4 regions of the Micromonospora sp. C97 genome follow, and region 4 is predicted to be linked to each of the others. Evidence: riboswitches for the same ligand, from Rfam matches in the RefSeq annotation. Region 4 holds a riboswitch; each other region holds the start of a gene.
The links. Region 4 has a riboswitch for cyclic di-AMP ahead of KBX26_RS33070 (NlpC/P60 family protein). Riboswitches for the same ligand answer to the same signal wherever they lie in the genome.
Positions count from the first base shown of each region.

Region 1: it holds a riboswitch for cyclic di-AMP, as region 4 does, so the genes downstream of both, KBX26_RS11805 (hypothetical protein) here and KBX26_RS33070 (NlpC/P60 family protein) in region 4, are expected to answer to the same signal.
Region 2: it holds a riboswitch for cyclic di-AMP, as region 4 does, so the genes downstream of both, KBX26_RS12775 (C39 family peptidase) here and KBX26_RS33070 (NlpC/P60 family protein) in region 4, are expected to answer to the same signal.
Region 3: it holds a riboswitch for cyclic di-AMP, as region 4 does, so the genes downstream of both, KBX26_RS06495 (hypothetical protein) here and KBX26_RS33070 (NlpC/P60 family protein) in region 4, are expected to answer to the same signal.

Region 1 is NZ_JAGPXU010000006.1:149,124-154,523, reverse strand. It holds gene KBX26_RS11815 (AAA family ATPase) at 1-1,696, shown strand, start outside; gene KBX26_RS11810 (cation diffusion facilitator family transporter) at 1,803-2,720, shown strand; cyclic di-AMP (ydaO/yuaA leader) riboswitch at 2,862-2,993, shown strand; gene KBX26_RS11805 (hypothetical protein) at 2,999-4,063, shown strand; gene KBX26_RS11800 (hypothetical protein) at 4,205-4,714, shown strand; gene KBX26_RS11795 (SRPBCC family protein) at 4,907-5,377, opposite strand.
Region 2 is NZ_JAGPXU010000007.1:68,737-74,136, forward strand. It holds gene KBX26_RS12760 (acyltransferase) at 1-987, shown strand, start outside; gene KBX26_RS12765 (hypothetical protein) at 1,080-1,502, shown strand; gene KBX26_RS12770 (hypothetical protein) at 1,632-2,402, shown strand; cyclic di-AMP (ydaO/yuaA leader) riboswitch at 2,687-2,828, shown strand; gene KBX26_RS12775 (C39 family peptidase) at 3,061-3,909, shown strand; gene KBX26_RS12780 (hypothetical protein) at 3,983-5,020, opposite strand; gene KBX26_RS12785 (alpha/beta fold hydrolase) at 5,157-5,400, shown strand, end outside.
Region 3 is NZ_JAGPXU010000003.1:30,431-35,830, reverse strand. It holds gene KBX26_RS06505 (MarR family winged helix-turn-helix transcriptional regulator) at 25-360, opposite strand; gene KBX26_RS06500 (carbonic anhydrase) at 585-1,304, shown strand; gene KBX26_RS06495 (hypothetical protein) at 1,361-2,380, opposite strand; cyclic di-AMP (ydaO/yuaA leader) riboswitch at 2,385-2,515, opposite strand; gene KBX26_RS06490 (YibE/F family protein) at 2,682-4,052, opposite strand; gene KBX26_RS06485 (copper-translocating P-type ATPase) at 4,363-5,400, shown strand, end outside.
Region 4 is NZ_JAGPXU010000019.1:41,986-47,385, reverse strand. It holds gene KBX26_RS22470 (DUF11 domain-containing protein) at 1-758, shown strand, start outside; tRNA gene KBX26_RS22465 (tRNA-Gly) at 958-1,031, opposite strand; gene KBX26_RS22460 (pyridoxamine 5'-phosphate oxidase family protein) at 1,292-1,849, opposite strand; gene dcd (dCTP deaminase) at 1,949-2,527, shown strand; gene KBX26_RS33070 (NlpC/P60 family protein) at 2,585-3,625, opposite strand; cyclic di-AMP (ydaO/yuaA leader) riboswitch at 3,639-3,774, opposite strand; gene KBX26_RS22445 (N-acetylmuramoyl-L-alanine amidase) at 4,010-5,400, shown strand, end outside.

The DNA.
Region 1 (5,400 bases), on a different contig from region 4:
GATCGAGGACGACCTGCTGGACCCGACCGCCGCCCCGGAGGGGATGACGGTGGTCGGTGACGGCGCGTTGCTGGCCACCCTCTCCAAGGCCACTGGTCGGGGCATGCGCGACATCGTGGCGACCATCCAGCGGGAACAGGACGAGGCGATCCGCTCGCCCGGCTCCGGGGTGACGATCGTCGCGGGCGGCCCCGGCACCGGCAAGACCGCTGTCGCTCTGCACCGGGCCGCGTTCCTGCTGTACTCCGACCGCAGTCGCTACGCGGGCGGCGGCATCCTGGTGGTCGGCCCGTCGTCGGTCTTCGTCGAGTACATCGGCTCCGTGCTGCCGTCGCTCGGTGAGGACACCGCGACCCTGCACTCGCTGGGCACCCTCTTTCCGGGCATGACCGCCACCCGCACCGATCCGCCCGAGGTGGCGGCGGTGAAGGGCTCACTGCGGATGCGCCGGGTGCTGGAGCGTGCGGCCCGCGACGCGGTGCCGGGCGGCCCGGGTGAGCTGCGGCTGCTCTACCGGGGCACGCTGCTGCGGTTGGACCGGGCCGCGCTGGACCGGATCCGGGACCGTGCGCTGCACCGCGGCGCACGACGCAACGAGGTGCGCCGGGCCGGTTTCGACGGGGTGTTCGCGGCGCTCTGGGCGCAGGCCCGTGAGCTGAGCAGCGGTCGACTGCCGGAGCAACCGGCCTTCGAGGCGGAGATCGCCGAGCGGTCGGAGTTCCGGGAGTTCCTCAAGGCGTGGTGGCCCCGACTGCACCCCCGGCACGTACTCGGTTGGCTGGCGCAGCCGGACCGGCTGCGCCGGTACGCCGCGGGAATCCTCTCCTCGGCGGAGATCCGGCTGCTCACCGCCGCGTACCGGAACCTGGACTCGGCCGGGCTGACCATCGCCGACGTGGCGTTGCTGGACGAGTTGGACGCGCTGCTCGGTAAGCCCGCGCAGCCGGCCAAGGCGCGACGCGATCCGTTCCAGCTCGCCGGTGGTGTCCGCGAGCTGAGCACCCTCGGCGAACGGCAGCGGGCCGCCCGCGCGGCGGCCCGGGAGCGGCCGGAGGACTACCGGGACTACGCGCACGTGGTGGTGGACGAGGCGCAGGACGTCTCGCCGATGCAGTGGCGGATGGTCGGTCGCCGTGGCCGGCTGGCCTCCTGGACGGTGGTGGGCGACCCTGCGCAGACCGCGTGGACCGGCGACCCGGAGGAGCTGACCCGAGCCCGGGACCAGGCGCTGGGCCGGCGTAAGCGACACGAGTTCACGCTGACCACGAACTACCGCAACTCGTCGGAGATCTTCGCGGTGGCGGCGGCGGAGATCCGCCGGCTCTACCCCGACCTGCCGCTGCCGACCGCCGTCCGCTCCACCGGGGTCGAACCGGTCGAGCTGGTGGTGCCGGCCGCCGGGTTGGAGACCGCGACCGTCGAGGCCGCCGCCGGCCTGCTGGCCGAGGTGGAGGGCACGGTCGGGGTGATCACGCCGGTCCCCCGCCGTGACGAGGTCGCCGGTTGGCTCGGCGCGCTCGGCGCGCCCAGGTTGCAGGTGGTGACCAGCCTGGAGGCCAAGGGCATGGAGTACGACGCGGTGGTGCTGGTCGCCCCGAGCGAGATCCGGGCGGATCCGGGCGCCGGGGTACGCACCCTGTACGTGGCGCTCTCCCGGGCCACCCAGCGGCTCACCACCATCGACCCGACCGGCTGACCTGCGCGGACCGCCGCCAGCGCGAGGCATCACCCGTACACTTGCACACATAGCGATGTGAGCATACATTTGACCGGGTCCCGGCCGGCGGCGGAAGGTGAATCTCGTGGGCGCAGGTCATGACCACCACCATGGGTCCGTCGCCAATGCCGCACACCAGCACCGGGGTCGACTCTGGGCGGCGTTCGGGCTGCTCGCCACCCTGATGGTGGTCGAGGCGGTGACCGCCCTGCACACCGGCTCACTCGCCCTGCTCTCCGACGCCGGGCACATGTTCACCGACGTGCTCGGCATCGGGATGGCGCTCGCCGCGATCACGGCGACCCGGCGGGCCACCAACGACCCGCAGCGCACCTTCGGGCTCTACCGGCTCGAGGTGCTCGCCGCGCTGGCCAACGCCGTCCTGCTCTCCGGCGTGGCGATCTACGTGGTGATCGAGGCGATCCGTCGGTTCGGCGACCCGCACCAGGTCATCGCCGGCCCGATGCTCGCGGTGGCCGTGCTCGGTCTGCTCGCGAACATCGCCGCCTTCGCCCTGCTGCGCGCCGGGGCCCGGGAGAGCATCAACCTCCAGGGCGCCTACCTGGAGGTGCTCGGTGACCTGCTCGGCTCGGTCGGCGTCATCGGGGCGGCGCTGCTCATCACCGTCACCGACTGGTGGTGGGCGGACCCCCTGGTCGCGGTCGCCATCGGCGTGTTCATCCTGCCGCGCACCTGGCGGCTGGCCCGCGCCGCTATCCGCATCCTGGTGCAGGCCGCCCCGGAGCACCTCCAGGTCACCGCCGTGCACGATCGGCTGGCCGCGGTGCCCGGCGTCGTCGAGGTGCACGACCTGCACGTCTGGACGCTCACCTCGGGCATGGAGGTGGCCTCCGCACACCTGACCATGGCGCCCGGGGCGGAGGTCGGCGCGGTGCTCACCGCGGCGCGTACGGCCCTGCACGACGACTTCCGCATCGAACACGCGACGTTGCAGATCGAGCCGGGCGCCGCCTCCGGCGCGTGTGGCTCCATCGAGTGGTGACGACCTTTTCGGAGCATTGCTCACTTTTAAGGTAATTTTCCGTGGTGACGCACGCACCGTCCGTCACATTGGCTGCAGCGGCCCCACCGGCACCGGTAGGCTCGGTCCCGGCCTCCACCAGGCGGCGCCTCCCGGCGCCGGTGGCGGTCGCCGCCTAATCGCCCAACCGGGCGAACCGGGGAACCATGTTCCTGGGGTGCATCCGCGTCAGCGGTAGGGATCTTCCGTCCCGAACCCGTCAGCTAACCCGGTCGGCGGCTGACGGAAGGACATGCGCAGTGGCACCAGCACGACCACCCGCCGCCCGACTGGCGGCCCTGATCGTCGCGATGTTCGCCCTCGGCGTCGCGCTTCCGGCCGGCACCGCCTCGGCCGCTCCCCCGACCGGCCTGCGGGCCGCCGCACCCGACTCCGACGAGGAGGGCGGCACCCCGGCGTTGCGCGCCCAACTCGAGGCGGCCAGCAAGGGCTACCTGGACGCCAAGCGAGCCCTGGACACCTCGGTACAACGGCAGAAGCAGCTCACCACCCAGCTGAAGACCATCGAGGTCGAGATCGACCAGCGCAACGGCAAGGTCGGCGAGATCGCCGAGGTGGCGTACCGGACCGGACGACTCGGCGCGATGTCGGCGCTGCTCAACAGCAGCACCCCGGAAGGCTTCATGGACCGGGCAGCCGCCCTGGACGCGGTGGCCGCCAACGAGGACCGGGTGCTGCGCGACCTGCTGAAGAGCAAGGACCAGGCCACCCGCACCCGGGTCGCACTGGACGGCGAGATCATTGAACAGCGCAAGCAGGTCGCGGTGATGGCCAAGCGCAAGGAACAGGCCGAACGGGCCCTGACCGTGGCCACCACACCCAAGACACAGAGCACCGCCGACACCGGCTCCAACCGGGGCACCTCCACCGCCAACGCGACGGCCGCGCCGCGCAACTCCGACGGCTCCTGGCCTTCCGAGTCGTGCAGCGTGAACGACCCCACGCCGGCCAGCGGCTGCATCACCCCCCGTACCCTGCACGCGCTCAACCAGGCCAAGGCGGCGGGCTTCACCCGGTACGTCTCGTGCCACCGCCCCAGCGGCTCCGGTGAGCACCCGAAGGGCCGGGCCTGCGACTTCGCCGCACAGAAGGGCGGCTTCGGCGGAGCCGCGACCGGCGGCGACAAGACCTACGGCAACAACCTGGCCGCGTACTTCATCCGCAACGCGGACCGGCTCGCCGTGCTCTACGTGATCTGGTACAAGCAGATCTGGCTGCCCAGCAGCGGATGGAAGTCGTACAGCGGGGCGCACGGGACCCCGTCCACCGACCACACCAACCACGTACACCTGTCGGTCTACTGACCCACGCGTGGAGATGCCTGTGAGTCATCGTGATGACTCACAGGCATCACCCGCGTCCGGGGCCGGCTACGTCGCCGGGCGTACCCCTGATGTCGTCGCTCGGCGGACGACCCGGCCGGGGCCGGCGGGCAGCATCGCGGTATGCCTCGGATCCGACCCACCACCCGCAAGGCGCTGCTCACCCTGCACCTCGTCACCTCGCTCGGCTGGCTCGGCACCGACCTGGTGCTGCTCACCCTCGGCATCGCCGTGCAGCGGGGCGCCGACCCGGCGGTGGTCTACCCGGTCACGGCCCTGATCGGCACGGTGCTGTTCGCGCCGCTGAGCGTCCTGGTCTGGCTGATCGGAGTGGCCAGTTCGCTGCTCACCCCGTGGGGCCTGCTGCGGCACCGCTGGGTGCTGGTCAAGCTCGTGCTCACCACCGTGATGGTCGGGCTGGTGCTGTTCCTGCTCACCCCGAACCTGCGCCACGCCGGAGCGGTCGGCGCCGCCCTGCCCGCCCGGGATCGCGCCGACCTGGTCATCGCGCCGGCCGTGTCGACCAGCCTGATGATCATCGCGACGGTGCTCTCCACCTACAAGCCGTGGGGCCGCCGACGCACCGCCGCAGCCACCGTCGCCGGCCGCGGCCGCGCCACCGCACGGCCCTAACGACCCCCGCCCACCCATGACGCTCGTGGCCGGCGCCCACCCATGATCGCGCGTGGCCGGCGCCCACCCATGATCGCGCTCGAACCAGGATGTAGTGGCCTCGATGCGACAGGAGGCCACTACATCCTGGATTGAGCACGATCATGAAGCGGGGTGGCGGGCCGGGGCGGGGGCGCAGGGCGGGGCGGAGGGTCAGGCCGAGGGCGGTGGGGGTTCGCCGGTGCGGTCGAGGGCTGCGCCCAGCCGGGTGGCGAGGGCGAGGTGGGCGGCTCGGGCCTGGCGGAACGCGTACCGGAACAGCGGCGTCGGCGCCGTCAGGGTGATCTCCACGTCGATGCGGACCAGGCCGTCGGGCTCGGCGCGCAGTCGGGTGTGGTTGCGCACCGTGGTCGCCGGCCACTGGCGGGCCACCATGACGATCTCGTCGGTCTCGCTGATCAGCACGTCCGCGTGGTACGTGGTCCGGAAGCGCAGCGGGCCGGCCACCAACCGGTCGTTGATCGTGTAGCTGGCCCGGGCCCCGGGCCGGGGCGGCACCCGGCGGACCTGGACGATCAGCGGATGCAGCTCGCCCTGCCGGGTCAGGTCGCTGAGCAGCGCCGCGGCCTCGGCTGGTGAACTCCGGGCCTGGACGGTGTAGCTGAAGGTATCGCTGCTGAGCACACCGTCTCCCGCCGCCGTTGGTC
Region 2 (5,400 bases), on a different contig from region 4:
GGTGACTCCCGGCGGACCTTCTGGCGGCGGCGGGTCGCCAAGATCTACCCGAACCACCTGGTGCTGTGGGCGGCGACGCTGGTGGTCGCCTGGTGGTTCGCCGACCCGGTCCTGCCGGCGGCCGCGCTGGAGAACCTGCTCCTGCTGCAGGCCTGGGACCCCCGACCCGGCTGGTTCTACAGCATCAACACGGTCAGCTGGTCGCTCTCCTGCGAGTTCTTCTTCTACCTCTGCCTGCCGCTCGCCCTGCCGTTGCTGCGCCGGGCCCGGCCGAAGCTGCTCTGGGCGCTGATCGTCGCGCTGCCGCTGCTGATCCTCGCGCTGTGGCCGGCGCAGGAGTTGGTGCCGGAGGTGAGTCGGTGGTGGTTCACCCAGATCTTCCCGCCGGTCCGGTCGCTGGAGTTCTGGTTGGGCGCGGTGGCCGCCGAGCTGATGCGCCGAGGGCTCTGGCGCGGGCCGGGTCTGGCCGCGGCCAGCGCGATCTTCGTGGTCACCTGGGTGGCGGCCGCGCAGTGGATCCGCGCCGAGTTGTGGACCACGTTGCTCGCCGTCGCGTACCTGTTGGTGATCACCGCTGCCGCTGACGCGGACGTGCGGGGTCGGCGCTCGCCGTGGCGTTCCCGGCCGTTGATCTGGCTCGGTGAGGTCTCGTTCGCCTTCTATCTGGTGCACGTGCTGGTGATGACGAGCGTGCTGCGCTGGAGCGGGGACTGGGGGACCGGCTTCGCGGGCTGGCGTGGGCCCGCCGTGGTGCTCGGCTTCCTGGTGGCGAACCTGATCCTCGCCGGGCTGCTGCACCGCTTCGTCGAGACCCCGATGATGCGCCGGCTCGCACCGCGCCGTCCGGCCCGGCCGGCGCCCGTCCCCCGGCAACGCGCGGCCGGTGCCCCGACCGCCGGTGACGGCGACGCCGAGGGCGGGGCCGCGGGGGCCGCCGACGAGGTCGGTTTGGCCAACGGCCGATCACCGTACGCCGACCGGCGCTGACAGCGTCCACCCTGGTCAAACGGGTCGGCGCGGCGCGATCCGACACGCCCGTGGTCGGTGCGCCCGCCTCGGCGTGACGGTAGCGTGGGGATGTGCTTCCGGTCGCGTTCACCTGTCCGCTGTGGTGGGTGGCGCGCTGGGCGACGCGGGTGCTGACCAGCCTCGCCGTCGTCGCGGCCCTGGCGCTCGGCGCAGGCCCGGCCACGGCCGCCGCGTCGACGCCCAGCCCGGTGCCACCGTCGAGCGTGGTGTCGGCCTCCGTCGCCGCCGGGCCGCTGGCGGCCTCCGGTCGGCACGTCGGGGCGCACGCTGCGGCGCGCCCGGCAGCGGCGATCCCACCGGACGCCGTCGAGGAGGGCGTTCCCGCCTGGGCCGTCGACTCGCCCGGGGCGCTCCCCGAGGAGCACTGCGTCACCGCGACCGGCGTGCTTCCGGTCCGCGCGGCGGAGTCCGACCGGCTGCCCCTCGTCGACAGTGCGAGCGGTCGGGCCTGCCGGGCCCCACCCCGGCGCTGAGCCACCGGGACGATCGTCCCGCCGCCGCGCCTGTCGCCCCACCCGCTTCCCACCCGCCGACCGGTGGCCCGCCGTGGCCCGCCGGCCGGTGTGGCCCCATCGCACTGCTCTCTCCCCGAGGTGCCGACCATGGAGACCGCCGTCTTCTACCAGTTCGTGACCGAGGTGCCGCGAGCCGCCGCCATCTGGTCGACCCTGGTCCTGCTGACCCTGGGCCTGCTCACCGTGCTGGCCGCCCGCCCCGAACGGGACCGGCCCGCCGACGACCCGCTCCCGGCAGCGCCCACCGCCCGGGAGGTGGCCGCCGCCGAGGCTGCCGACCTGCGCCGCTACGCCGAGGAGGTGGCCGTCGCCGCGGCCGGCGCGGCGACGACAGCCAGGCGGAGACGTGCCGCCTGGCTGAGCGCCCAGGAGCAGATGGAGCGGGCCTGGACCGGGTACGACGCGGCGGACACCGCCGCGCGTCGCTTCGCGGGCGCCGGGGCGCTGCCCACCCCACGGACCCCGCACACCCCCGCCGAGTACGCGGCCCGGGAGCGCTATCTGCACCGGGCGGCGATGGCGGCGTACTGGCGGGGTGACCTGAGCATGGTGCAGCTCGGTGACGTGTTCGGGCACCGGCACGGCTGGGATCCCCGACGCCACCCGGTCGAGCAGGAGGTGTTGATCAGCCGGGTGGTCCGGGATGCGCGGCTGGCCGACTACCAGGCGGCCGCCGTCCGTGAGCGGGCCGCCTGGCGTGACGCGGAGCTGGCCGCCGAGTCGGCTCGTACCCTCGCCGAGGAGGCGTACGCGGCGGCGGCCCGGCTGCGCCCGCACCCGGTGGCCGCCCGCCGGACGGTGGCGGGGGCGTTGCGCCCGGCCGTCGTGGCACGGTGGCGACCGGCCCGGGCGGGTTGAGCCCGATCTGTGATGTGAGGCCGGTCACGCAATTGTGAAATCGGACGTCCGGCACGAGCCGCGCCATTGTTCCCGCGATTATGGTCGCGTTCTTCGTCGCCTGTCCGGTTGTCGCCCGCAGGCGCGCCCGTAACCGGTTGTCCCATCGAGTCACATCATCGGCAATACGCGCAGAAATTGCCTCGCCGATTGAGGTTTACGCAGGTGAACCCGGCTTGGCAGGGCGCGGAGCCGCCAGTACTGTCGTCCTGTCCGATGCGGTAACCGATCGCAAGACGCGACGCCGCATCGACCCGCTTAATCGTGATCAACGAACCGGGGACCCATCAGTAAGTCCGGGGTGAATCCGCGAGCCACGGCCCGCGGTAGGGCGATCTTCCCGCCCGAATCCGTCAGCTAACCCGGTAGGCGGTGTCGGAAGGAGTCCCATCCTCGTGCAGCACCTTTCCACCCCTCGGTTGTTCCCTCGCCTCCACGGCGCGGCGGTGCACCCGCTCATTCGTCCAGTGACGGTGAGCTGACCCCCCGGGTCATCGCCTTCCCCGCCCGGCCACGCCGGGCGTTCCCCTGAGCGGTTCACCATCCGCGGACCACGGTCCGCGCGCTGGCGCCTGCCCGGATACCGGTCCGGCCCGGTGTGCCGCTCTCCCCCCGATCCGTGGAGGACCCCGTGAAGCACACCCTGCAGCGTCAGCTCCGCCGCCTCGCCACCGAGCGCCCGTACCAGATCGTTGTCGCCTCCGCCGCGGCTCTCGCCATCGCCACCACCGGCGGTGCCCTCCTCACCACCGCCGACGACGCCCCGGCCGACCAGCGCACCGCGACCACCGTCGCCGAGATGCGCAGCGACGTCGCCGCCTCCCGTGGCGACGTTCGGGACGCGTCCCCCTCGGCCAGCGCCGCGCCGACCACCGCCGCGCCGGCCACCAGCGCCGCGTCCCCCGCCGCGAAGGCCAAGAGCAACCCCGACCTCACCCGTAAGCCGACGCCCCCGAAGCCGCCCGCGACCAAGGTGCTCGACTACGACTACGAGGCGCAGAACACCTACTACAACTGCGGCCCGGCGGCCACCCGCAACGCGCTCAGCGCCGCCGGCATCGACCGCACCCAGGAGGAGCTCGGCGCCGAGCTGGGCACCACCGAGATGGGCACCAACTCGGCCGAGGACACCACCCGGGTGCTCAACGCCGAGGTGAAGGGCTCCCCGTACCGGACTCGGATGTTCCCCAGCGCGCCCAGCCCGGCGCAGATGGACCGCCTCCAGGCCGACGTGGTGAAGGCCATCACCGACGGCCGGGGCGTGGTGGCCAACGTCGTCGGGGACGCCACCGACACCGACGGCGGCTGGCACTCCTACGGCGGCGGGCACTACATCGCCGTCGTGGGCTACAAGGACAACGGTCGCACCGTGCGGATCGCCGACTCGGCCAACGCGGCCGACCCGTCGTACTGGATCACCACCATCGACCTGGCCAACTGGATCACCAGCCGGGGCTACTCCGCCTGACCCGGGCACGCCGAGGACCGCGGGCGTCGTCCCCCACAAGGGGCCGGCGCCCGCGGCGTCTTCGGCGGTGCGGTCAGTAGGTGATGAAGCCGTACAACGCCTTGTGGTTCGACTTCGTCCCGACCACGGTGTGGTCGACGGCGGACGACTGCACACTGCCCCTGACGAACAAGTAGTCGATCTTGCTGGAACCGTTGGTGGCCGCCGACCCGTACCCGGTCATGCCGTAGCCGCTGAGCGTGCCGGGGGCGATGCCGGTGCGGTTCGCGTCGATGCCCACCACGCGGATCGTCGACGCGTTCAGCAGCGTGGTCGCGTCCGCACCGAGGTGGATGCCGCTGTTGGCGATGCCCCGGTCGCCGTCACCGGCGCAGGCGTTCTGCCGGTTCTCCTGCGGCAGGTGCATCGTCGCGGCGAACACGCTGGTGCCGGTCGCCTTGATGGTGAAGCGCGCCGCGATCGCGCTGGTCCGCTTCCACTTGTAGTAGTCGGTGCTGTCCGGGTCACTGTTCGGCGGCTTGTACAGCGTGCACCCGGCGCCGTTCGCGTACGCCGTGCCCGGCTTGAGCCAACCCGCGCTCCAGTACTTCGAGATGTCGCCACTGGCGAGGTTGAGCGTGCGCTTGTTCCAGAGGATGGCGTTGGTCTGCTTCTTCTTCAGGTCGCCGAGCGACTGCGAGCTGCACTTGTGCGTGCTGCCCCACGGCTCCGGGTCGTCCCACGCCACGATCGCCCCGTAGCTGCCCGCCGGGTAGCCGAACTTCGCCGACAGCTGGTCGGCGTACGCCTCGGCCTGGCCGGTGCCGCGCACCTGCTGCACGATCAGGATGTCGGGCGCCACCACGCCGCTGGTGCCCGTGCGACCGGCGTCGTCGACCAGGATCGAGGTCAGGTGGTCCGGTCCGGAGATCCGGGTGCAGCTCCCGTCGGAGTTGTTCACCACCAGGTTCTCGATGTTGTTGTTGTAGACCCGCAGCACCCGGTCGGCCGCCGTGACCGCTGCGCCGTTCGGTGCGGCCACGTCCGATGGCGTCGCGGACGCCCGGTGCGGTACGCCGAGCGTGACGGCTGCCAGTGCCGCGACCAGCGCCGACCCGTACATCCTGTACACAGTGGCTCCCCTCGGGACGGAATCGACAGGTGGCTCTGTCCGTCCGGCCCGGAACTCTACAGTGGATCATTCTTTGGTGGGGGCGGCGTGGATGACGGCTCTCGTACCAGGCCGTGAACCGTGGGAGACTGCGGCCGTGGTGGATGAATCGGGTGGTCAAGCCGGTCGCGGGCGGGTCCTGCTGCTCCTGCACGGGATGGGCACGACCGGGGACGTCTGGTTGCCGTGGGCGCCTCTGCTGGAGCAGCGCTGGGCGGGGCGGTGGCTGGCACCGGACCTCGCCGGCCACGGCTGGGCGGCACCGCTTCAGTCGTACACGTTCGCGGGGTTCGCCGACCGGATAGCGCGCGGCCTGGCGCCCGGCGACCGGCTCGTCGTGC
Region 3 (5,400 bases), on a different contig from region 4:
GGGCAGCGGCCCCCGGTGACGAGGTCAGGCCCGGGGGTTCGCTTTCGCGGTGGGGGTGTCGGCGAACAGCGCGAGCAGGTCGCCGACCTGTCGGTCGGCCTCGGCCGGGTGCCGGAACCGGCCGGCCGGGTTGAGGGTGTACTCGTTGCGTCGTCCGACGCGGGTGCGGTGCAGGTAGCCGCCCGCCTCCAGGTCGGCCACGATCGCCTGCGCGGCGCGTTCGGTGACCCCGACCTCGGCCGCGACGTCGCGTAGCCGGGCGGTGGGATTGCGGGCGATGGCCAGCAGGACGTGCCCGTGATTGGTGAGGAACGTCCAGTTCCGCCCGCCGTCGGTGTCGCCCGTCACAGTGCTCGCCATCGTTGACCGCCCTTCCGGATGTCCGCCTGCTCGCGGAGAGTCTTGTCCGCCCCGCCCTGGGAGGGTTGCCCAGGGGGCGACCGGGGTCAACGTATGAAATCTAAATCACGCATACCTTGACGCATCTTAGCGTGCGTGTGACGGTGGAGCGCGACTGAGCGCCCGCCGCCCGGTCGGCGGAAAGTCGGTCTGACCAGGTGAGATGCGTCGAGACGAGGTGCGGGATGAGTCATGCCGGGAACGCCGGTGGTCAGCCGGGTACGCAGCGGACCACCGATCGAGCGCCAGTGCTCAGTGAGCCGAGCCGGGCGTACGCCGAACTGGTCGCCGGCAATCGACGCTTCGTCGGCGGCGCGCCACACCATCCCAACCAGGACGCCGGGCACCGGGCCGCCGTCGCCGACGGGCAGCACCCGTTCGCGGTGATCGTCGGCTGCTCCGACTCCCGGCTGGCCGCCGAGATCATCTTCGACCGCGGGTTGGGTGACCTGTTCGTGGTCCGCACGGCCGGGCACACCGCCGGCCCGGAGGTGCTCGGCAGCGTCGAGTACGCGGTGACAGTGCTCGGCACTCCGCTGGTGGTGGTGCTCGGTCACGACCTGTGCGGTGCGGTGCAGGCCGCCCGGGAGTCCGCCGCGACCGGCACCGCGCCGAGCGGCCACCTGGGCGCGGTGGTCGACGCCGTGCTGCCCAGCCTTCGCCGGGCCGAGGCTGAGGGCGTGGACGACATCGACGGCATCGTCGACATCCACATCGCACAGACCGTCGAGACGTTGCTCGGGCAGTCCCCGGTGCTGGCCGACGAGGTGGCCCGGGGGCGGTGCGCGGTGGTGGGGATGTCCTACCGGCTGGCCGCCGGGGCGGTACGCCCGGTTGCCGCCGTGCCGGCTGGCTTCGCGACGCTGGACACCCCGGCCGACCCGGCTGCCCCTGCCACCGTGTGACATGACGAGGGCCGCTCCGCGTCACGCGGAACGGCCCTCAACCGGGGTCGTACGGGTCAGAGCAGCGACATGTGGACGTGGTCGGTGTGGTTCGACGGCCCGCTGTACGAACTCCAGCCGGTGGCCGGGAACCAGATCTGCCGGTTCCAGATCACGTAGTAGATGCCGAGCCGGTCGGCGTTACGGATGAGGAACGCGGCGACGTTGTTGCCGTACGTCCGGGTGTCGTTGTTGTGCCACGGGGAGAAGCCGCTCTTCTGCAGCGACCAGTCGCAGGCGCGGCCCTTCGGGTGCTCCCACGGCCCGCCGGGGCGGTAGCAGCCGACGAACCGGTTGAAGCCGGCCCGCTTGACCTCCTTGTACGCGTGCAGCGTGCGGGGGGTGACGCAGCCGGACGTGGTGGGGTCGTTCTCGCTGCACGACTGGGGCTTCCAGTCGCCGTCGGCGGTGCGACCCGGGCCGATCTTCGCGACCGGGGAGGTGGCGTCCACCAGGCCGCCGGTGAAGCCCTTGCCGCCGACGAGGGAGAGCGCCTTGTCGGCCTCGCTCTTCCGCTTCGCCATCAGGGCGGTCTGCTTCTGCTGCTCGCGGACCTCGGTGTCGAGGGCCAGCTTGGCCTGCTCGGCGCGGGCCTTCACCTCGTTGACCTCGGAGAGCTTCTTCTCGTTGACCATGTTCATCTCGTCGAGCACCGCGGCGCGCTGGACGAACGAGTCGGGGGCGTCGCTCTCCAGCAGCATCGCGATCGCGCCGATCCGGCCGGTCCGGTAGGCCTGGGCGGCGATCTGCCCGACCTGCGGGGCCAGTGCGGCCAGGTCGGCGTTGGCCCGGTCGACCTCGGCCGCCAACTCGCTCTGCCGCTTCTTGGATTTGTCCAGCTTGGACTTGGCGGCGGAGTAGTCGCGGTTGGCCTGCTCGATGACGTCGTTGAGCAGCTTGGGCTCGCCGTCCTCCTCGTGCCCGGACGGTGTGGGGTTCGTCGGGGCGGCGTGCGCCGGGAGTGGCCCGGCGAACACGGTCAGTGCGGCGATCACGGCCACCACGGGTGTCAACCAGCGGCGTAGGGGTGCCGTCACAATGTTCCCTTCCGTCGACCGCCGACCGGGTTAGCTGACGGGTTCGGGGCGGAAGCGGCCCCTACCGCTGACGCGGATTCACCCCACGTACCTGGGTCCCCGGCTCGCCGGTTGGCGATTGGGCGGTGGCACCGCAGGCGCCGCTTCGCGCCTTCATCGGTGACCGGCAGCGAGGTTACCCGAGAGTCGACCGGCTGAGCTACGCCTGGATGCCGACCAAAAGCGTCATTTCGCCATAGCGTTGAGTGACCAGTGACGTGGTTCTCAGGGTGGTTGCCCGATCTGGTCACGCTGAGGAGTGTCACCATGCCGTATCCGTGCTCCTGTTCGACTCCGGCCACCGGTCGGCGGCCTCGGGTGGGGGTGCGGCCCGCTGCCGGTCCGGCTCGTTGGAGCCGGCCGTTCGCGGTGAGCTGAGGGCGGCGAGTGCCTCGCTGCGGTCCGGCTGGGGGCGCGCGGCGGGAGCGTCGGCCGGCGGCACGGCGTCGGTACGCCCGGCGGCGGTCACCACCGCGGCCAGCCCGGTGGTCAGCGGCACGGCGGCGATCAGACCGAGGGTGGCGACCGCGCTACGGACGATCTCCTGGGCGAGGAACTCACTGGTGAGGATCTGCCCGATCGGTCGCGCGTCGGCGGTGAGCAGGAGCAGCAGGGGCAGCGACGCGCCCGCGTACGCCAGAACGATGGTGTTGACAGTGGAGGCGATGTGCGCGCGGCCGACCCGGGTGGCCGCCCGGTACAGCTGCAACCGGGTGAGGCCGGGGTTGGCGTTGGCCAGTTCGGTGACGGTGGCCGCCTGGGTGACCGTCACGTCGTCGAGCACCCCGAGCGATCCGATGATGATCCCGGCGAGCAGCAGTCCGTGCAGGTCGACGTCGCCCTGGAACATCGACAGGGTGGTGGCGTCTTCGCTGCCGAAGCCGGTGAGGTGGGTGGCGGCCGTGGCGATGGTGGCGAGTACGCCGGTCAGCACCAGGCTGCCCAGGGTGCCGAGCACGGCGACCGAGGTCTGTGCGGTGACCCCGTGCGTCAGATAGAGCACCACGAACATGATCAGGGCGGCGCCGACCACCGCCACCAGCAGGGGTGACCTGCCGGCACCGATACCCGGCAGCACGAAGGTGAGCAGGATGGCGAAGCTGGCGGCCAGTCCGGCGAGCGCTGCCAGACCCCGCCACCGACCGAACGCGACGATCGCGGCCGCGAAGACCACCGCCAGCCAGATCATCGGGGTGCCGCGTTGGTGCTCGGCGATGTTCCAGTTGCTGGTGCTGGGATCGGTGGGATCGGTCAGCTCGACCAGGATGACCTCGTCGCCGACCTCGACCCGGGGTGCGCCGGGACCGTCCGGCACCGGCGTCCGTACCTGCTGGCCGGCGGTCGGCCCGTCGTCCACCCGGACGTCGACGGTGCCGCACCGTCCGTTGCCGACCCTCGGGGTGCCCTCGGGGACCGACGGCGCCGGCGGGCACGGCTCGTTCACCACCCGGGTGACAGTGCCGGGGTAGCGCGGCACGTCAGCGCCGCCGTCGGTCTGCGGTGACCCGCCGCGCGGCCAGAGCAGCACCGCGGCGAGCACGGTGGCGACGAAGAGGGGTACCACCGTCACGACGAGGATCCGTCGCACCCTCGGTGGGGCGGACGGAGCCGGGCGGGTGTGGTCGGAACCCAAGGCGAGACTCCCAACGATCCGGTGCGGGGTACGGGTCAGCGAGCCGGGCGGTTCACCGTTTCGGTGGAAACGCGGCGGTCGGCGGGACGATTCGCTGCCTGACGACCGCTTGATCACGGACGGTCAGTGCTCGGCCCGGCCGGTCGGAGCCGACGTCACGTCGTGGCGGCGACAGTGCCCGACTGTGCGGCGGCATCCGGAGGGCCATCGGGGGAGATGCTAGCCAGCCGGTGGCGGGGTCGCAGGTCGTGGCGGAGTGTCGGTGGCCGAATCGCTCGCGTGGCGGCCCTCGGACCGGCATGTTGGAGCTATGCCCGCTCCGTCGCCGTCCGACCCCGACCATCGGCACGCCGGACCGGTGCCGCACGAGAGGCCCGCCGGGCATTCCGATCATTCCGGGCACGACAAGCACGCCGGGCACGATCCGGCGATGTTCCGCCGCCGGTTCTGGGTCTGCCTGGTGTTGACCGTCCCGGTGGTGCTGACGAGTCATCTCGTGTCGGACCAGCTGGGCCTGGCCTTGGACGACGTGCCCGGCCGGTCCTGGGTGGGCCCGGTGCTCGGCTCGGTGGTGTTCTGGTGGGGCGGTTGGCCGTTCCTGGTCGGCGCGGTCCGGGAGGTGCGGGACCGGGCGCCGGGGATGATGCTGCTGGTCGCGATGGCGATCACCGTCGCCTACACCGCGTCCCTGGCGACCAGCGTCGGCGCGTTCGACCTGGACTTCTGGTGGGAGTTGGCCGCGCTGGTCACCATCATGCTGCTCGGGCACTGGCAGGAGATGAAGGCCATCGGGCAGGCCCGGGGGGCGCTGGCGGCGTTGGCCGCGCTGCTACCGGACGAGGCCGAACGGGTGGCGGCGGACGGTCGGGTCGAGGCGGTGCCGGTGGCCGGTCTGCGGATCGGCGACGTGGTGCTGGTCCGGCCGGGAGGTCGGGTGCCGGCGGACGGTCGGGTCGTCGAGGGCGGCGCCGAGCTGGACGAGTCGATGATCACCGGCGAGTCGCGACCGGTCGTCCGGTCGACGGGCGACCGGGTGGTGGCCGGCACCGTCGCCACCGACTCGGCGATCCGGGTACGCGTCGAGGCGGTGGGTGAGCAGACGGCCCTCGCCGGCATCCAGCGGATGGTCGCGCAGGCGCAGGGCTCGGGTGGGCGCGCCCAGTTGCTGGCCGACCGGTTCGCCGCCGCGCTGTTCTACCTGGCCACCGGCACCGCCGTGCTGACCGTGCTGGTCTGGACCGCGCTCGGTCAGCCGGACGAGGCGGTGGTCCGTGCGGTCACCGTCCTGGTGATCGCCTGCCCGCACGCGCTGGGTCTCGCCATCCCCCTGGTCGTCGCGCTCTCCACC
Region 4 (5,400 bases):
CCGCCGCAACCAGCCAGCAGCTCCTCCCGAACGAGTATGTCAATGTTTCCACGTCTCTCCGGAACTCCGGGAACTCCCCCTCGGGCGAGGTGACCGTCACCATCCCGGTGCCGACCGGAATGCAGGGCTCAGAGATGTCGAGCGAGGGGTGGGACTGCGCGTTCGGCGACGGCGTCGCCGACGGCCGGACTGGCTGGCGCTGCATCCACAGCCCGCTGTGGCCGGGCGAGACGAGCGAGCAGCTGTACTACGGCGGGATCCTCACCTCCACCACCGTCGGCGACGTCGTGACGATGGAGGCGACCGCGGCGACGACGTTGCCGGAGACGACCCTGGAGAACAACACGGCGCGGCATACCGTCACGGTCGAGCAGGGGGCGATCGTCCGCGGCACCGTCTGGGTGGACGGCAACAACAACCGCGTGTGGGACACGTGCGAGGTGGGCGCCCCGGTCGGCTACGAAGGGATCTACCGCATCGAGGTGGCGACGCAACCCGGCTCGTCCGGCTCCGGCGGGCTGACCACCATCAACCCCGACGGCACCTTCACGGCGTACGTCCGCCCGGGCACCTACCGGGTGCAGTTTCACGTGTACGACCCGCACGAGTTCATCGACTCGATCGACTCGGACCTGATCTACTACTGGAACGAGACCGGTGGCGCCAACTACGGCCACACCGACTGGGTCACCGTAGCTACGGGTGACGAGGTGACGCTGGACGCGGGCGTCAGATCACGCTGGATCCAGACCTGCTGATATTCCTCGGCGCCGTTTCGGCGCACCGGGGCGGTCCGGCCTTTGCGGCCGGGCCGCCCGGATCTCGTCGTGGGCCTATCGGCACGGTGTCCGCTCGACCTTCTGGCTACCGGCCCGTGGATGGTCCGCCGGGTGCTCGTGGCCTGAGAAACGTCGAAGGCCCTGGCTGGGACTCTCGTCCTGACCAGGGCCCTTCGCGTGGAGCGGGTGACGGGAATCGAACCCGCACTGTCAGCTTGGGAAGCTGATGTTCTGCCATTGAACTACACCCGCAAGCGGCACCACTGTACCCGAGTCGTCGAGCCCGTGCACCCAGGTACCCCCGCCAGCCGCGGGTGTCCGCATACCGCACAACCCTGGCCGACCCGGGTTGATCCACTCGGCTTGCTGAAAATCGGGGCGTCCGAAGCGCCGGGATACCGCGGTTTCACGGAAACCGAGTTGATCATGCGGGGTGCCGGCGGCGGGCGTACGTACAGCCCGGTGTCGGCTCCGTGAGGACGGAGCCGACACCGATGATCTTCCAGTCGTGGTCAGGCGGCCGTGCACTGGACGTCACGGCTGAGGCGGGTCGGGCGCGTCGGCGGGACGGCCAACGGGGTGGCCACCGCCGACGGGGCGTTTGGGTCGAGCCAGACCCGCACGGCCGGCCGACCCGGCGCGAGGCCGGGAACGCCCGCGATGTGCTGCTCACGGCGGGTAAGCATCGCCACGTCGATGGTGAACTCGAAGAGCCGCCAGTCGACCTGCGGCTCGGCGCGGGCGCTCTGCGCCAGCTGCGCCACCCGGACCGGATCGGTCACCGGACGGGCCCGCCCTGCCACGTATGCCTCGTCGTCGCTCTCCTCGGCCGGGAACGAGTGCAGCGCGTAGCGGCCGTCCCGTTCGAGGTCACGGCGCTTGGGCGAGTCGATGATGAAGCAGAACAGCCCCTCGGCGGTGATGACCGGGGAGACCGGATGGACGCGGGGCCCGCCGTCGGCGCGGACCGTGGCCAGATAGCCGAAGCCCGGCCCGTACTGCTGGAGGAGAACGCGGATCCCGTCGGCGAGTCGGGGCTCGTCGGCGGCGAATTCGGACCAGGAAGCCATGTGAGCATTCTATCGAACAAATGTACGAGCAGCGACCTCGACGCGCTGGTCACCGGCACCGAATCCGGGCACTTTCGGCAACGCGGCTATGGTGGTCCGATGCTGCTCTCCGACCGCGACCTGGTCTCCGAGATCAAGGCCGGCACGCTGGGCCTGGAGCCGTTCGAGCCCACCCTGGTCCAACCGTCCAGCATCGACGTCCGACTCGACCGGCTGTTCCGGGTCTTCAACAACCACCTCTACACCCACATCGATCCCGCCATGCAGCAGGACGACCTGACCTCGGCGGTCGAGGTCCCCGACGGTGAGCCCTTCGTGCTGCACCCCGGGGAGTTCGTGCTCGCCTCGACGCTGGAGGTCATCTCGCTGGGTGACCAGCTCGCCGGCCGACTGGAGGGCAAGAGCTCCCTGGGCCGGCTCGGGCTGCTCACCCACTCCACCGCCGGCTTCATCGACCCGGGCTTCTCCGGTCACGTGACGCTGGAACTCTCGAACGTGGCGAACCTGCCGATCACCCTGTGGCCCGGCATGAAGATCGGGCAGCTCTGCATCTTCCGGCTCTCCTCGCCGGCCGAGCACCCGTACGGCTCGGTGGTCTACGGCTCGCGCTACCAGGGCCAGCGGGGGCCGACGCCGAGCCGCGCCTGGCAGCACTGGCGCACCTGGCCCACCCGCTGAACCACGACGACGAGGGCCCGCCGCGACGGATCGCGGCGGGCCCTCTCGTCACCCGGGTCAGCCCGGTCGGCCGTAGCTGTGGATCGGGCCGTCGTCGACCTTCTTCATCTTGACCGGTTGACCGGCCTGCGAGGCGTGCACCACCCAGCCGCCGCCGACGTACATGCCGACGTGGTGGATGTCGCTGTAGTAGAAGACCAGGTCGCCGGGGCGCAGGTCGCCCCTGCTGACGTTCTTCGTGACGCGGCTCTGCGCGGCGGCGTTGTGTGGCAGCGACACGCCGGCCTTCGCCCAGGCGGCCAGCATCAGCCCGGAGCAGTCGTACGAGTTCGGACCCTCGGCACCCCAGACGTAGGGCTTGCCGATCTGGGCGCAGGCGAACTTGACAGCGGTGCCCGCGCCGCCGCCGGGGTAGCTGCCCGGGCAGGGCGCCGGGCGCAGTGGGCCACCGCCACCGTTGCCGTACACCTTGAGGCGCAGCTTCTGCAGGCGGTCGATCTCTTCGTTGATCTGCTTCTTCTTCGCCGCCAGCTGAGCTTCGGTGCGGGTCAGCTGGGCCACCATCTCGTCCAGCGGCGCCTTCTGCGCGGCCAGCTGGTCGCGCAGGTCGGCGACCTCGCGTACGTCCTTCTGCTGGTTGTGCGCGAAGCGGTCGAGCATCTCGAGCTGGCCGACCACCTCGCTGGGCGACCGGCTGCCCAGCACCGCGTTGACGGTCAACACGTTCTCACCCTTGTAGGCGCGTACGGCCAGGGCGCTGACCTTGTCCATCGCGGCGTCGACCTGGCGCTCCAGCGGGGTGATCCGGGCGGCCAGCGCGTCGGCCTGCTTGCGCTTCGCGGCGAGGTCGGCGCGGGTGGCGTTGTGCCGTTCGATGATCGGTTCGAGCTTGTTCCAGTCGGCGTCGATCTGGCGCTCGATCTCGGCGACCGACGGGTCGGCGTGGGCCGCCGTGGCACTGCCGGTCAGGACGACGGCGACGCCGGCCAGGGCGGCGAGTGCGGTGGTGAAGCGGGACCAGCGTGGGCGCGGCACGATCGACGTCGGGCCGGCTGATGCCGACCGCTCGGACGACGGCCGCGGGGCATGGAGTGCCACCGGGGTTCCGTACTCCTTCTTCCTGACCGCCTACCGGGTTAGCTGACGGGTTCGGGCGGGAAGTCGGCGCCCTACCGCAGTGGCTGCGGATTCACCCCGAGGGACCTGGGTCCCCGGTTCGCTCGGAAACGACTCGGCGGTGTCGGTCCGTTACCGCCCGGGCTGGGCGGAGCTGCTGTCGGCCCGACGAATGACCAGAGTAGAGACGCTTGTTACCGATCCGCAACCCGCACGGCCGTGACACTCCGTACCGATTGGACGAGGTCACCGACCGTGTGTGAAGAATTCTTTCCCCACGCTTCGATAGATGGAAAGGTATTGACCTGACCTCCCGGACGGCGCGATGGTGACCTGACCTCACTCCGCGAGAATCTAGGGGGTTCGATGCACCATCCAACCCTGTCGACGGGCTGGCGCGCACTGCTCGCCGCCGCCGTGGTCGCCGCCGCCACCACGGTGCCACTCTCCGTCGGCCCGGCCGCCGCCGCGTCCACCACCGACCGTCAGCAGCAGTACGCCGCCGCGGCCACCGAGTACGGGGTGCCGACAGTCGTGCTGCTCGCCGTCTCCTACCTGGAGTCCCGCTGGGACACCAACGCCGGCGCACCGAGCACCAGTGGCGGCTACGGCCCGATGCACCTGACCGACGCCCGGCACGTGGCCGCCCTACCCGGGCGCGGTCACCACGACGCCGGTGCCGAGGACCCGCGCGGCGACGACTCGCGTCCCGCCCGGGTGCCCGCGCCCCGACCGGTCGAGGCCCCCGCGCCGTCCACCGCCGCGTTGCAGACCGTGGACGCCGCCGCCACGCTGACCGGCGTCGCCCCCGAGGCACTGCGCACCGACGCGGGCCTCAACATCCGGGGTGGGGCGGCGCTGCTCAGCGCGTACCAACGGGAGCTGGACGCCCCGGTCGGCGCCGACACCAACCCGGCCGCCTGGTACGGCGCGGTGGCCCGCTACTCCGGCGCGGACAGCGCCGACGCCGCCGCGGCCTTCGCCGACGAGGTCTTCACCACCATCGGCGCGGGCCAGTCCCGGGTGACCGACGACGGCCAGCGGATCACCCTGCCGGCCCGCGCGGTACGGCCCGAGCGTTCCTGGTTGGACCGGCTGGGCCTGCGCCGGCTGGCCCGCCCGGACGGGGTGGAGTGCCCCCGCACCATCTCGTGCGAGTGGATCCCGGCACCCTACGAGGCGTTCGGCGACGGGGACTACGGCAACCACGACCTCTCCGACCGGCCCGCCCGGCAGAAGATCGAATACATCGTCATCCACGACACCGAGGCGAGTTGGGCGACGACCCTGCAACTCGTCCAGGATCCGACCTACGTCAGCTGGCACTACTCGCTGCGCTCGGTGGACGGGCACATCGCCCAGCACGTGAAGACCAAGGACGTCGGTTGGCACGCCGGCAACTGGTACGTCAACGCGAAGTCGATCGGGCTGGAACACGAAGGCTTCGCGGCGCAGGGGACCTGGTACACCGAGGCGATGTACCGGACCTCGGCGAAGCTGGTCCGGCACCTGGCGCTGCGGCTGGGCATCCCACTGGACCGCCAGCACATCATCGGCCACGACAACGTGCCCGGTACCGTCGCCTCGACGGTGCGGGGAATGCACTGGGATCCGGGGCCGTACTGGGACTGGACGCACTACTTCGACCTGCTGCACGCACCCCGACTGGACACCGGCACCCCGGCCACCGGGCTGGTCCGCATCGACCCCGACTACGCCACCAACCAGCCGGCGTTCACCGGTTGCGTCACCGCCGG